2 regions of the Catenulispora yoronensis genome follow, and region 2 is predicted to be linked to the other one. Evidence: riboswitches for the same ligand, from Rfam matches in the RefSeq annotation. Region 2 holds a riboswitch; the other holds the start of a gene.
What was found. Region 2 has a riboswitch for cyclic di-AMP ahead of ABD481_RS11495 (C40 family peptidase). Riboswitches for the same ligand answer to the same signal wherever they lie in the genome.
Positions count from the first base shown of each region.

Region 1: another riboswitch for cyclic di-AMP. It lies ahead of ABD481_RS24705 (C40 family peptidase); the one in region 2 lies ahead of ABD481_RS11495 (C40 family peptidase).

Region 1 covers NZ_BAAAQN010000032.1:19,580-27,131, forward strand. The annotation lists gene guaA (glutamine-hydrolyzing GMP synthase) at 1-776, shown strand, start outside; gene ABD481_RS24700 (hypothetical protein) at 952-2,325, opposite strand; gene ABD481_RS24705 (C40 family peptidase) at 2,398-3,447, opposite strand; cyclic di-AMP (ydaO/yuaA leader) riboswitch at 3,462-3,643, opposite strand; gene ABD481_RS24710 (hypothetical protein) at 3,912-4,259, shown strand; gene ABD481_RS24715 (exonuclease domain-containing protein) at 4,586-5,563, opposite strand; gene ffh (signal recognition particle protein) at 5,725-7,275, shown strand.
Region 2 covers NZ_BAAAQN010000010.1:127,056-134,607, forward strand. The annotation lists gene ABD481_RS11490 (DLW-39 family protein) at 1-115, opposite strand, end outside; gene ABD481_RS11495 (C40 family peptidase) at 355-1,611, opposite strand; cyclic di-AMP (ydaO/yuaA leader) riboswitch at 1,628-1,838, opposite strand; gene ABD481_RS11500 (PH domain-containing protein) at 2,056-2,847, opposite strand; gene ABD481_RS11505 (hypothetical protein) at 2,869-3,033, opposite strand; gene ABD481_RS11510 (NAD(P) transhydrogenase subunit alpha) at 3,258-4,376, shown strand; gene ABD481_RS11515 (NAD(P) transhydrogenase subunit alpha part 2) at 4,373-4,798, shown strand; gene ABD481_RS11520 (NAD(P)(+) transhydrogenase (Re/Si-specific) subunit beta) at 4,795-6,183, shown strand; gene upp (uracil phosphoribosyltransferase) at 6,434-7,087, opposite strand.

The DNA of each region.
Region 1 (7,552 bases), on a different contig from region 2:
AGGACTTCGTCGCCGCCACCGGCGTGCAGCTGAAGGTGGTCGACGCCGAGGAGCGCTTCCTGTCGGCGCTGGCCGGGGTCAGCGACCCGGAGGAGAAGCGCAAGATCATCGGCCGGGAGTTCATCCGGGTCTTCGAGCAGGCCGAGCGCGAGATCGTCGCCGAGTCCGCCGACGCCGGCGAGCCGGTGCGCTTCCTGGTGCAGGGCACGCTCTACCCGGACGTCGTGGAGTCCGGCGGCGGCACCGGCGCGGCCAACATCAAGAGCCACCACAACGTCGGCGGGCTGCCCGACGACCTGCAGTTCGAGCTGATCGAGCCGCTGCGCAAGCTGTTCAAGGACGAGGTCCGCCAGGTCGGCCGGGAGCTGGGGCTGCCGGAGGCGATCGTCGGCCGCCAGCCGTTCCCGGGCCCGGGCCTGGGCATCCGGATCGTCGGCGAGGTCACCAAGGAGCGCCTGGACCTGCTGCGCGAGGCCGACGCCATCGCCCGCGAGGAGCTCACCGCGGCCGGCCTGGACCAGGAGATCTGGCAGTGCCCGGTGGTGCTGCTGGCCGACGTCCGCTCGGTGGGCGTGCAGGGCGACGGCCGGACCTACGGGCACCCGATCGTGCTCCGCCCGGTCTCCAGCGAGGACGCGATGACCGCCGACTGGTCCCGCCTGCCGTACGAGGTCCTGGCCCGCATCTCCACGCGGATCACCAACGAGGTCGCCGACGTCAACCGGGTGGTGCTGGACGTGACCAGCAAGCCGCCGGGGACGATCGAGTGGGAGTAGGCGCGCCGATCGCGGTGACGCTGTGACGGCGGCCGCCTGACGACGCCGCGAGGGCCGGGTCTTCGGACCCGGCCCTTCGCTGTGCGGTGTGCGGTGTGCGGTATGCGGTGTTCGGGCTCTGCGTATTCGGCAGGCCTGGCTGCGGGGCTTGTTCGGGCTGTGCGGCCTGCTCGGCCTACTCGGCCTCGAACTCCAGCGCCTCGCGCAGCTTGCGGTTGACGTGCTTGAGGCGGTCGATGGTCCGGTGCGCCTCGCGCAGCTCGTAGCGCAGCCGGATGATCTCCTCGAACGCCGCGAAGTCGGCGACCGGCACGGTGGCCTCGATCTCCTCGGCGTACTCCGGCTCCGGCGGCGTCGGGATCGCGAGTTCGGCGGGCGGCGCGACGGCGCCCTGGGGGTCGGCGGTCCAGGAGCTCTGCGCGGCCTCGGATTCCGGGGTGCGGCGCACGAACTCGTGGATGACGGCGCCGACCGGCTCGGGCTCCGGTGCGGATTCGGGTTCTATCTCGGAGTCGAGCTCGGTGTCGGTGTCGGACTCTGTCTCGGGCTCGGTTGCGAGTGCGGCGTTCGGCTGCGCGACGGCGATCGGCTGCGCGGCGATCGGCTGTGCGGCAGCCATCGACTGTGCCGCCACCGACTGTGCAGCATTCGACTGTGCAGCATTCGACTGTGCAGCATTCGACTGTGCAGCATTCGACTGTGCGGCAGCCGCCGGCGCGGCTACCGGCACCTCAGTATTCGGCACCGCAGCATTCAGCACCTCAGCATTCGGCTCCGCGTCGGCCACTGCCTCTGCGGCCGCTGCCGTCGGATCCGCCTGCCCCTCGCCGCTCAGGACCGGCTCCTCGCCCCCCAGCAACGGCTCCTCGTCGTCGGCGACCCCCACCGCCGGCCAGGCCTCGGCCACCGCCTCGGCGGCCGGCCACTGCCGGGTCACCAGCTCGCTCGGCTGCTCGTCGGCCAGGTCCTCCTCCGACTCCCGCATCATCGCCGCGGTCCAGCCCGCGGCCTCGCACGCCGCGTCGCGGAACTCCCGCAGCTGCCGCAGCATCCCCTCGCTGGAGGGGAACAGCCGCCGGGCCTGCACGACGTTCGTCACCGCCAGCGGAGCGGCCTGCATCGTGTCGCCGAGCTCGGAGTAGGCCTGCGCCAGTTTGATCCGCGCCATCAGCACGTCCCGCGGCCCGGAGCCGATGCCCTGCTCGGCCCGCTCCAGATCGGCGATCAGGCCGCTGATCCACTGCTGCGGGTCGGCGTCGAGGTACTCCTCGACCGGCTCGCGGTCGTCGTCGTCCGGATCCGCGGTCGCGCCCAGGCCGTCGTCGGAGTCCAGCGAGTCGTCGGAGTTCTTGGCGGCGCCGTCAGCGAGCCCGGCCCCGTTCGAGGCCGCCGAGGCCGAGCTCCTCGGGGCCGCCGGCACCGCGCCGTCCCCCGCCTCGGACCGCTCGAACCACGGCTCGTCCGCGCCGGGCCGGGCCTGCGCCGTCCCGGCCCCCGTCCCGGCCGCGCCGTCCGCCCCGGTCTCCCGACTGACTCCGTACTCTGACATACATCCCCCTGACAACGTCGAAGGGCGCCGACGTGGAAGTCGGCGCCCCGCGGTTGGCTCGCGGCCCGGTCGCTATGGCCGGACGATCTTTGCGATCGGCATCGAGGTCACCGACGCGTACTGCACCACCGTGCCACTGTACGGGGCGTGGATGATGCTGCCGCCGCCCACGTATATCCCCACGTGGTGCATGCTGCCGTAGTAGATCACCAGGTCGCCCGGCTGGATGTCCTTCATGCTCACGGCCGGGAACTCGTAGGCCTGGTCGGACGACCCGTGCGACATCGACACGCCGGCCGCGGCCCAGGCCGCCATCGTCAGGCCGGAGCAGTCGAAGCTGCGCGGGCCGGCGGCGCCGTAGACGTAGGGCTTGCCGATCTGGGCCTTGGCGAAGTTGACGGCGATCTGCGCGCGGGCGTTCGGCGCCGGCGGCAGGTTCACGGCCGGCGGCTTCACCTGCTGCGTGGTCTGCTGCTTCTGCTGCGTGTCGTACTGCTGGCGCTGCGCCTTGGTCAAGGTGTTCAGCAGGTCCTGCGCCTGCTTCTCCTTGGCGTTGACGTCCGCCATGTTCTGGGCCATCAGGTCGCGGGTCTTCTGCAGCTGCGCCAGGTCGGTCGAGGCCTCGGCCTTGTCCTGGTCCAGCTGGCGTTTGATCTCCTGGGCCGACTTCATCGAGTCCGAGGACTTGTCGGTCACCTCGCTCATCGCCGTGGCCTGCTGCAGGAAGGTGTCGGGGGACACCGAGAGCATCAACTGCAGCGAGCTGTCCACGCCGCCGGCCCGGTACTGCGCGGCCGCCAGGCTCCCCAGAGCGGACTGCGCCGTGGTCAGCTGCGTCTGCTCGGCGGTGATCCGCGCCTGGATCTGGTCGACCTTGTGCTGAAGAGTGGCAAGGTCCCCGGAGGCCTTGTCGTACGCCTCGGATGCCGCCTCGGCCTGCTCGTGCAGGTCCTTGACCTTGTTCTGAACGTCGTTCAGATTCGCGGTCGGGTCGGCGTGAGCAAACCCGGGCACCAGGGCTATGGAACCGACCGTAGCGCTCGCCAGCGTCACCGCGGTACGGGTCGCGGTGATGGTTTTCTTGGACGCGCGATGGGTGGTCACGGTTTTGTGAGACGCCACGAGGGCGGCACTCCTCTTCTTCTCGCGGCCGCCTACCGGGTTAGCTGTCGGGTTCGGGCTGAGAAGCGTGCCCTACGGCGCCGCGAGGGGGGTACGCGGCGGACCGATTCACCCCTGGCCCCAATGGATGCGGGCCGGTGGGACTTGTGGGTCCCCGGCTCCGGGTCCACGGTCTCCGCCTCGGCTGCTGTGAGCCTCCAGCCGCGGACACCGCTTCGCCAGACTCGGCGGTGAACCCCCGCCACCGTCCGGGTGGGTGGTGTGTGTACGAAGGTCCGGCCGTAACCATAGCGAGATCTCGAACGACAAAACGGACCGCTCCAGCGCGCTATACCAGGATTTTACCTTCGCTCGGGTTTAGTGGTCCTGGTTGGGCAGCCGGTGTCCGGATTCGTACTGGGCCGTGTGGACGTTTTGAAGCGACAGGCTGTCGGCAAAGCGGCCCGTGATCGTAGGATGCGGGCGTGAAAGTACTGCAAGAGTGCCTGTTGGTCCTGCATTTCGTCGGCCTCGCGTCGTTGCTCGGCGGCTTCCTGACGCAGATGTCCGCGCCGGTCAAGCGGATCGTGCCGGCGATGCTGCACGGCGTGGCGACGATGCTGGTCACCGGCCTGGCTTTGTATGTGGTGGACAAGAACGGACTGCACCACGAACCGCCCTCGGCGAAGATGGCGGTCAAACTCATTGTCCTGGTGGTGATCTCGGCACTGGTGTGGACCCAGCGGGCCAAGGAGGAGATCGACAAGGGCGTCTACTTCGCCATCGGCGGTCTGACGCTGGCGAACATCGTCATCGCCGTGTTCTGGCACTGACGGCCGCACGCATACGGAGCTGCGTAGAGGCGAGAGGGCGGCGGGCAACCCCTTGACAGGGTCTGCCCACCGCCCTTTTGAGTTCCCTGCGACCGGGGCTCCGCCGGACTGCCGGCCGATGCTCCAGCGGCACGTCGAGCGGGGCTCAAGCCGGTATTTGAGGGGTGTTTGAGGGGTGTCTTGGCGACGTCTTGGCGACACCCGAAGCGGTGACCGATCTATTCGATGGCCCGACGCTGTGGCGTCAATGGCCCGACCCTGTGGCGCGACCGATCGACCCGGTCGCGCCCTGGCTCACTTGCTCACTCGCCTGCTTGCTTACTTGCTCACGCCGAGGTCGCCAGCGGCCGCGTCGGCCACTCCGGCTCCGCGTACGACTTCTCCCCGCGCCGCTCCCGGTACGCGGCCCGGTCGGCCTCCTGCTCGGCCTTCCACCGCGCCTGCGCCTCGTGCAGCCGCACCGCGTCCAGCGTCCCGACCGCGGCGTAGCTCGCCCCGATCACCTGCGCCAGGTTCAGCGCGGCCAGCGCGTCGGCGGCGGCGTCGTGCGCGTGGGTGATGGTGACCCCGTAGAACTGGCACTGCGCCTCCAGCGTGCGGGCGCCCCGCCGGAACTTGTCCATCTGCCGGTCGATGACCAGCGGGTCGATCACCGGTGCGACCGGCGCCCGGGCGGCCAGCGGCGTCAGCCCGTGCCGGGCCAGCTCGGCCTCCAGCAGCGTCAGGTCGTAGGGGGCGTTGAAGACCACCAGCGGCGTGCCGGCCCGCAGCTCGGCGGCCAGGGTGTCGGCGATCTGGTCGAGAGTCTCGCGCGGGGCGGTGCCGTGCGCGCGGGCGTACTCGGTGGTGATGCCGTGGATCGCGGTGGCCTCGGCCGGGATCTCGACGCCGGGGTCGATGAGGAAGCGCTTCTCGGTGCCGTCGGAGGCCACCAGCGCCGCCGAGACGATGCGCACGGTCCGCGGGTCCCGGCCGGTGGTCTCGGTGTCGAACCCGGCCAGCCGGCGGCGGTGCCAGCCGTCGTGCGCGCCGCGCTGCGGGGGGACCGGGGCCGGTCCGTGGCCGGCGCCGTGACCCGAGCTGTGACCCGAGCCCTGACCCGCGCCGTGCCCCGCGCCCTGGCCCGGCGCGGCTCCCGGCCCGGCCGCGCCCTCGGCCGCCGGCCGTTCCGGCTTCCACTCCGGTGCGCACTCGTGGTGATAGGTCTGCCACGCGCCGTCCACATTGGCGCGTGTCCCGGCCTCTGCCGCCACCAGCCCCTTGCACGCGGCGCACGTGCCCGCGTACTTGTTGACCAGAGTCACTGTGCTGTTCTCCCTCACCTCGTATTGACTCCATCGTGGCGCACCGTACTGACAACATTCCTCGGACTCGGGAGTCCGCCACGTCAGCGGCTACCCTGGTGGACTACGGCGGTTATCAATCCGCCCGATCTGTTGATTTCCGCGCGAAGGATGAATACGACGTGTTCGACACGCTCTCCGATCGGTTGTCCGCGACCTTCAAGAACCTGCGCGGCAAGGGTCGGCTCTCCCAGCAGGACATCGACGACACGCTGCGCGAGATCCGCCGCGCGCTGCTGGAGGCCGACGTCTCGCTCCAGGCCGTCCGCCCCTTCGTCGCCGCGGTCCGGGCACGGGCCGAGGGCGCCGAGGTCTCCAAGGCGCTGAACCCGGCGCAACAGATCGTCAAGATCGTCAACGAGGAGCTCGTCGGGATCCTCGGCGGCGAGACCCGGCGGCTGCGCTTCGCCAAGAACCCGCCGACCGTGATCATGCTGGCCGGTCTGCAGGGTGCCGGTAAGACCACGCTGGCCGGCAAGCTGGCGCGCTGGCTCAAGACCGAGGGCCACACCCCGATCCTGGTGGCCGCCGACCTGCAGCGCCCGAACGCCGTGACCCAGCTCCAGGTGGTCGGCGAGCGGGCCGGCGTGCCGGTGTTCGCCCCGGAGCCGGGCAACGGCGTCGGCGACCCGGTCAAGGTGGCCAAGGACTCCGTCGACTTCGCCAAGACGAAGATGCACGACGTGGTGATCGTCGACACCGCCGGCCGGCTGGGCATCGACGCCGAGCTGATGCAGCAGGCCGCCGACATCCGGGACGCGGTCCGCCCCGACGAGATCCTGTTCGTGCTCGACGCGATGATCGGCCAGAACGCGGTGGAGACCGCGCTGGCCTTCCAGGACGGCGTCGGCTTCGACGGCGTGGTGCTGACCAAGCTCGACGGCGACGCCCGCGGCGGCGCGGCGCTGTCGGTCCGGGAGGTCACCGGCAAGCCGGTGATGTTCGCCTCCTCCGGGGAGAAGCTGGAGGACTTCGACGTCTTCCACCCCGAGCGGATGGCCGGCCGCATCCTCGACATGGGCGACATGCTCAGCCTGATCGAGCAGGCCGAGAAGGCGTTCGACGCCCGCGAGGCCGAGGACATGGCCATCAAGCTGGCCCGCAACGAGTTCACGCTGGACGACTTCCTGCGGCAGATGGAGCAGCTGAAGAAGCTGGGCTCCATGAAGAAGCTGATGGGCATGCTGCCGGGCATGGCCGACGTGAAGCAGCAGCTCAACGAGATCGACGACAAGGACGTCGACCGGATCGCGGCCATCATCAAGTCGATGACCCCGGGCGAGCGCGACGACGTCAAGATCATCAACGGCTCCCGGCGGCAGCGCATCGCCAAGGGCTCGGGCACCACGGTGCAGGAGGTCAACAACCTCATCGAGCGCTTCCTGGAAGCCAAGAAGATGATGTCGCAGATGGCCCGCGGCGGGATGCCCGGCATGCCGGGCCTGCCCGGCGTCGGCGCCCTGGGCGGCACCAAGCGCAAGTCGGCCAAGGCCAAGGCGGCGGACAAGGCCTCCAAGTCCAAGGGCCGCTCGCGTTCGGGCAACCCGGCCAAGGCCAAGGCCGAGGAGGCGGCGCGGCAGGCCCGCAAGGACGGCAACGGCTCGGCGTTCGGCGACGACGGCGGCCAGTTCGAACTGCCGGCCGAGTTCAAGAACCTGCTGCCTCCGCAGTAGTACCGGGAGTACCGGTAGCACCGGTAGCACCGGCAGCACCGGCAGCACCGGCAGCACCGGTCATACCGGCCGGAGGCCGCGGACCGGAGGGCTCGGACCGGAGGCCGCGGACCCGCCCCGGCAGCACCCGGCCCGGGGTGCGCCGGGGCGGTCCAACCAGCCCCGACGGTCTGGCACAATGGAAGCTTGTACCGGTCGCGCATGGCCCTCTCTCCTGCGCTAAGCCGTGTCCATCCGGCTGCTGCCGATGCCATGTCCCCACGTGGCGGCGCGGCGG
Region 2 (7,552 bases):
GTACCGGGTCGGTCGCCTCGGTCCAGAGGTCCTGCTCCGACTTGTCGGACTGGACCTGCCGGTAGACCAGCAGACCGCCGATGGCAGCCACTGCGAGCAGAAGCAGCTTCTTCACGTGGCCACCTCCCTTCTGGTAGACGTCTGTGCCCCCGAGCTTAACAGTCGCGGGGCCGAATCGGAGCTGTGAGCATCACTACGCAAAAATGCGGAGCTGTTCCACTCGTCCCGGGTACGGAGTGCTACGTCGGGTGTCTAGATGCCTGGTGGGTCCGGGTCCCGGCCTTCGTGGTGGCCGGGACCTGGTGGGATGAGCGGATGGCCGCAAAAGCGTACTAATAGGGACGGGTGATCGGGTCACGCCGGCCGGGCGTACGACACCACCGGCATCGTGCTCACCGCCGCCACCGACACGGTGCTTCCCGGCTGCGGGGCGTGGATCACCAGGCCGCCGCCGATGTACAGCCCCACGTGGTTCACGTAGCTCGAGCTCCCGTAGAAGAACACCAGGTCGCCGGGCTGGGCCGCGGACGCCGACACGGCGTGCAGCCCCTGCATTTGTGCGGTGGCGGTGCGCGGGATGCTCACGCCGGCCGCCTTCCAGGCCGCCTGCGTCAGGCCCGAGCAGTCGTAGCCGCCGGGGCCGGTCGCGCCGAATATGTACGGCTTGCCGAGCTGCGACTTGGCGAACGCCACCGCGGCTCCCGCGCGGCCGGACACAGCCGGGGCGCTCGTCGTCGACCCCGAGCCGCTGGAGCCGCTGGAGCCGCTGGTGCTGCCCGAGCTGCCGGAGGAGGACTTCGACGACCCGCTGGAGCCGGACGAGGACTTCGACGAGCCCGAGCCCGAGGAACCCGAGGCCGAGGACGACGAAGACGACGAAGACGAAGACCCCTCCGAGCTCTTGGCCCTCGCCGCCGCCTCATCCGCCGCAGCCTTCGCCGCGGCCGCCTTCGCGGCCTCCACCGCCGCCGCCTGCTCCCGGGCCCGCTGCGCCTCCAGCGCGGCCCGCTGCTCGGCCTGGAGCGAGTTCAGCAGCGCCTGGGCCTTGGCCACGTCGCCGTCGAACTGCTTCTTCTTGGCCTCGGCTTCCTTGGTGTTCTCGTTCAGCAGCGACATCTTGTCCGCCGCTTCCTTGGCCTTCACCGCCAGGTCCGCCTTCTGCTGCGCCAGCAGTCTCAGCGTGTCGGAGCTGTTCGCGGTCACCCGGCCGACGGTCGCCGACATGCTCAGCATGGTGCTGGGGTCGGCCTGCATCATCAGGGCGAGTGTCGGGTCGACGTTCTCGCTGCGGTACTGCGCCGCCGCCAGGCCGCCGAGGCGGGTCTGGTTCTCGGCCATCGCGGCCTGCTCGGCGGTCATCTCCTTGTTGATGCCGTCGACCTGCTGCTGGAGCTTGTCCTGGGCATCCTTGGCGCCGTTGTACGCCTCGTTGGCGTCGGCGGCCTGCTGGTACAGCTTGTCCAGCTGGGTCTTCACCTGATCGACGGTGGGCTGCGGGTCGGCCTTCGCGACGCTGGGCACCAGGACCATGGTCCCGGCCGCGGCGGCGCCGACCGCGAGCTTCGAATACCGGGTGGCGCGCGGACGACGATGTCGGGCTGTCACTGTCATGCGAGCTTCAAGGCTCCAACTCCTTCTCGCCCGCCTACCGGGTTAGCTGACGGATTCGGGCCGAAGAAGTAGCCCTACGGTCCGCGCCTCGCGCGCACCCGGAACGGGGACGCGCCGACGCCGACCGATTCACCCCTGGCGCCGCCGGGGTCTGCTTGCGACCCGGCCGCGCCGACGAACCTGGTTCCCCGGCTCCGCGTGGTGTGCGGACTCGGCGGTGCCTCGACGCCCCGGAACCTCTACTGGCCCGTGGGAAGCGGCGAAGCGGTTCTGGACGCTAGCCATTTCCGGCGCACCGGACAAGCAACCCGTCCACTTTTCGTTCAGCGAACGCTCAGGAACCGGCCACCCTTCGGGAGTGATCCGGGACCCGCAGTGAGGAGCCGCCCCGGCCCGGGCCCGCCGGTGAAGGGCGCGACCTGGGCCGGGGCGGCCGATGTCCGATTAGCGCAGAAAACGAACCCTGCGACGTTTGTTGCCCGACGTTGTGACGTCGGTCTCAAAAGCCTGCTCGCCCTTGTCCCCGCGGTACACCCGCACGGGGAGCATGGCCGCGTTCACAGGGTGTGCCTTGTCGTCGTCCGCCGGACTCTTCACGGAGACCGGCGGCATGACGACCTCCACCGGCTCGCCGTTCATGTCCGGCAGCACCGCGCCGACCAGGCGCACCTCCTGCGGTTCCTTCGGCCCGCTCTTGGCGCCGGGCCCGTACAGCAGGTTGCTGATCTCCAGCCAGGTCTCCTCCACGTGCGAGATGTAGTCCAGCCCGCGCCGGCCCAGCGGGGCGTCGCCGACCGCCTTGGCGTTGAACCGGCCGTAGCCGAGCATCCGGCCCAGCAGGTCGCGCTCCACCCGCATGTCGTTCACCTTGCCCAGCGGCAGGGCGTCGTAGGCTCGGGTGATCACCCCGTGGGTGTGCAGGATGCGTTTGTTGGTGACGATCAGCAGGTCGCCGTTCCACACGGCGAGATGCCACGCCATGTAGAGGAACGCCACGCCGGCCACCACCCATGCCCCCAGCCGCAGTTTGTCGGCGTCCGGAGTGGAGAAGATGTCGATGCCCATGGCCGCGAGCACCGCCGCCACCGCGATCAGCACCGGGATGATGATCGCGGCGAGGTGGTGCCGCACGACTATGACCAGCCGCTCGCCCGGCACCAGGAACCGTTTCGCGCGTTCCTCGAGTTCGGGCCGCAGCAGCATGCGGCCATAGAGCGGCGGTGAGGAGTCGGACACGTCAGGTCACCGCCCCGGTGTTCAGCTGGAGACGAGATTGTGGAAGGTGTCGCCCAGAGTCTTTCCGACGCTGGCCACCCAGTTCAGGGCACCCTGAACCAGGTTGCCTGCCCCGGACGGGTTCTGGACCACGAAGTAGACCAGGAAGAGCACGATGCCCCACTGCACGGCCGGCTTGAGTTTCACGTCAGATCCCCTTCATCGTGACGGTCGTGGTGCCGCCCGCCCGGTCCCAGCATCATGTGCAGCGCTCCCGGTTCACTACTAGAGAACAGCATCCCCAACACCGTCAAAGCCTAGCCGGGGCAAGGTGATTTGGCGGCTCCGAGCCGGAGGGCGGACATAACGACTCAGTGGACATCTGTCTCAGGGGGCACACATACCGAGCATTCCCAGACTAGGTTGATCGCATGCAGATCGGTGTCTTGACCGAGCAAGCTCCGTACGAACGCCGCGTCGCGCTGACGCCCGAATCCGCGGGCCGGCTCATCGCCGCCGGTCACAGCGTCCATGTCCAATCCGGGGCCGGCCTGGCCGCTGACGAGGACGATGACGCTTACCGCGCCGCCGGCGCCATGATCGGGAAAACCCCTGACGAGATCTTAGGAATCGTCGATCTGCTGACCGCCGTCGGACAGCTGGACCAGCAGACCGCGTCCAGACTGTCACCGGGCACGGCGGTGGTCGGGCTGGCCTCGCCGAAGGACGGACGCGGCCCGGCCGGCGTGCTGGTGGACCGGCACGCGACCTTCTTCGCGCTGGAGCTGCTGCCCCGCATCACGCGCGCGCAGTCCATGGACGCCCTGTCCTCGCAGGCGATGGTGGCCGGCTACCGGGCCGGCCTGGTCGCCGCCGAGCGGCTGCCGCGCTTCTTCCCGCTGCTGATGACGGCGGCCGGGACCGTGCCGCCGGCGAAGGTCCTGGTGCTGGGCGCCGGGGTCGCCGGACTGCAGGCGATCGCGACCGCCAAGCGCCTCGGCGCGGTGGTGGAGGCGTACGACGTGCGGGCCGCCGCGGCCGAGGAGATCCGTTCCCTGGGCGCCAAATTCGTTTCGTTGGACATCGAGAGTCAGACCTCTACAACTGGGGGCTACGCCCGCGAACAGGCGGCGGACGCCCAGGCCAGACAACGCAAAGCTTTGACACCCTATGTAGCAGCGGCGGACGCGGTGATCACCACCGCCGCGGTACCGGGGCGCCCGGCGCCCTTGCTGGTGACGGCCGAGATGGTCGAGAAGATGCGGCCCGGTTCGGTGCTCGTGGACCTGGCCGCCGACAACCCCAACGGCGGAAACTGCGAGCTGTCACGGCCCGGTGAGGACGTGCGGCACGGCGGGGTGCTGATCCACGGCGGCCGTAACGTCCCCAGCGAGCTGGCCGGACACGCCTCCCGCCTCTACGGCGCGAACATGTCGGCCTTCATCCTGGCCATGTGCCGGGACGGAGTGCTTTTATCAACTCCTGAGGAGATCGCCGCCGACGAGATCGCCGCCGCGTGCTGTGTGCTGCTGAAGGGGGAGTTCAGATGAGTTCCACCGCCTGGCTGACCGTGTTCGTGCTGGCCGTCTTCTTAGGCTTCGAAGTCATCTCGAAGGTTTCCTCGATCCTGCACACGCCTTTGATGTCCGGCGCGAACGCCATCCACGGCGTCATTCTGGTCGGCGCGATCATCGCCACCGGTTCGACCGATGACAACGTGCAGCTGACGATCGGGCTGCTGGCGATCGTGATGGCGACCGTCAACATGGTCGGCGGCTTCGCCGTGACCGACCGGATGCTCGGGATGTTCGCCAAACCGCGGCAGCCGCGCGGCGGCGACGGGCCCGCGGCGGCTTCGGCGTCCGCGGCGGGCACGGGCCCCGGAGCGGGCGGCCCGGCGGGCGGCTCCGCCGGCGCCTCGGGAAGCGCTGGAACCTCAAGCCGTACCTCAACCCGGGAGGGCGGCAAGTGACCGGCGCTTGGGCCGACACCGCCTACTTGATCGCAGGAGTCTGCTTCATCCTGGCGCTGAAGGGCCTGTCGGCACCGCGCACGGCCCGGCTGGGCACGCTGATCGGAGCCTGCGGCGCGGCCCTGGCGGTGATCGTCGCGCTGACCACGCCGCACCTGAAGCACCTGGGCCTGATCATCGGCGCGATCGTGGTCGGCACGGCCATCGGGCTGCCGACCGCGCGCCAGGTGCGGATGACCGCGATGCCGCAGCTGGTGGCGCTGTTCAACGGCGTCGGCGGCGGCGCGGCGGCGCTGGTGGCGTCGGTGGAGTTCCTGCGGCCGGGCAACGCGATCTCCGACGCGGCGACCGCCGACCTGGCCGCGATCGGCTTCACGATCCTGGTCGGCGGCGTGTCCTTCTCCGGATCGCTGATCACCTTCGCCAAGCTCCAAGAACTGATGACCACACGGCCGGTGGTCCTGCCCGCCGGGCGCTGGATCACGATCGGCTTCGCGGCGGCCGGGGTGCTGTCCGCGGTGTTCCTGGTGCCGTGGCCGAGCACCGCGCTGATGACGCTGCTGGCCCTGGTGTCGCTGGTGTTCGGCGTGCTGTTCGTGCTGCCGGTCGGCGGCGCGGACGTGCCGATCGTGATCTCGCTGCTGAACGCCTTCACCGGCCTGACCGTCGCGGCCAGCGGCTACGTGCTGGGCAACACGCTGCTGGTGATCGCCGGCACGCTGGTCGGCGCCTCCGGGACGCTGCTGACCCGGATGATGGCGGCGGCGATGGGACGGCCGCTGACCGGGACGCTGTTCGGCGCCTTCACGGCCACCGCGAGCGCGGCGGTCGGCGGCGGCGACGGGGCGGCGAAGCCGGTGCGGACGTCGTCGCCGGAGGACGTCGCGATCCTGCTGGGCTACGCGCGCAAGGTCGTGATCGTGCCCGGATACGGGCTGGCCGTGGCGCAGGCGCAGCACACGGTGCGGGAGGTGGCGGACCTGCTGACGGCGCGGGGCGTGCATGTGTCGTACGGGATCCACCCGGTGGCCGGGCGCATGCCGGGGCACATGAACGTGCTGCTGGCCGAGGCGAACGTGCCGTACGAGTCGCTGCTGGAGCTGGAGGCGGCCAACTCGGAGCTGGCGTCGGCGGACGTCGCGGTGGTGATCGGGGCCAACGACGTGGTGAACCCAGCGGCGCGGCAGCCCACGGGGTCGCCGATCTCCGGGATGCCGATCCTGGACGTGGACCTGGCGCAGCAGGTGGTGTTCTGCAAGCGGTCGATGCGGCCCGGGTTCGCGGGGGTGGAGAACGAGCTGCTGTACGCGGCGAACACTTCGCTGCTGTTCGGGGACGCGAAGGAGAGCATGGCGAAGGTGTTGGCGGCTTTGAAGGCTCAGTAGTCGGTGGGCGGGTGGTTGGTAGTAGTTGGTAGTAGGCAGAGGTGCGAAAGGGGCGGCGGCCCGGGAGTTGCCCGGGCCGCCGCCCCTTTTCTCTGCTTCTCTCCGCCTGAGAGCGACTCTCTGGGGCGTTCTGGACGGTTGCCAGGTTTCGCCGCCCAAGGCGCCCGTTCGGCGCGCCAGTGGCCCGCTACGCGCTATGCGCTATGCGTTACTCGCTAGGAGTTACGCGCTCCTTGCTCCTCGCCCCTCGCTATGCCGATACGGTGCCGTAGAGGCGGTCGCCCGCGTCCCCGAGGCCCGGGACGATGTAGCCGTGCTCGTTGAGCCGTTCGTCGATGGCGGCTGTGACGATGGTCACCGGGACGGCGAGGTCCGTCAGCGCCTCCGACACCGCGGCGATGCCCTCGGGGGCGGCCAGCAGGCACACGGCGGTGACCGACGCGGCGCCGCGGTCGGCGAGCAGCCGGATCGCGGCGATCAGGGTGCCGCCGGTGGCGAGCATCGGGTCCAGCAGGTAGCACTGGCGGCCGGACAGGTCCTCCGGCAGGCGGGTGGCGTAGGTGGAGGCCTGGAGCGTGTCCTCGTTGCGGACCATGCCCAGGAAGCCGACCTCCGCGGTGGGCAGCAGGCGCACCATCCCGTCCAGCATGCCCAGGCCGGCGCGCAGCACCGGGACCACGAGATGCCGCGGACCGGTGAAGGTGACGCCCTGCGCCTCGGCCACCGGCGTGATCACCGTCACCGGCTCGACCTGCGCGTTCCGCGTGGCCTCGTAGGCCAGCAGCGTCACGAGCTCGTCGGCCAACGCCCGGAAAGTCGGCGTGTCGGTGCGCTCGTCGCGGAGCACGGTGAGCTTGTGGGCGACAAGCGGATGGTCGACGGCGTGAATGGAGACGGTCGGCATGGGCAAACGGTATCGGACGTGCGGTACTGGTGCACAGGTAAGTACTGGACAAGCACATACGGTGACAAGGTAACCTCTCAAAAAGGTCAAATCCCCCGTCGGCCCGTCGCGGCCGGCGGTCCCACGGAAGGCGGTGACCAGCCGATGCCCGCAGACCAGCCGTTGCCCCAAAGCGAGGTGGCGCGGGAGGCGCGAGACCGCAGACGCCGTCGCGAGAACTTCCTCGCCGACCTGGCCGAAGCCCAGCGCCTCAGAGAGCGCGTGGCGCCCCGCCGCGCCCGGATGGCGCGTTTGCGACAGCAGCAGTTGCTGCGGACGTTCTTTTACTAGAGCCGGGTTGTCGGGTGGGTTGGGTTGGGCCCGATGGGGCTCGACTTGGGCTTGTTTGGGCTTGTTCGGGCTTGCTTGGGCTCGCTCGGACTCGCTTGGACCCGACGACTTTGGTGACGGGTTGATCGATTGCTG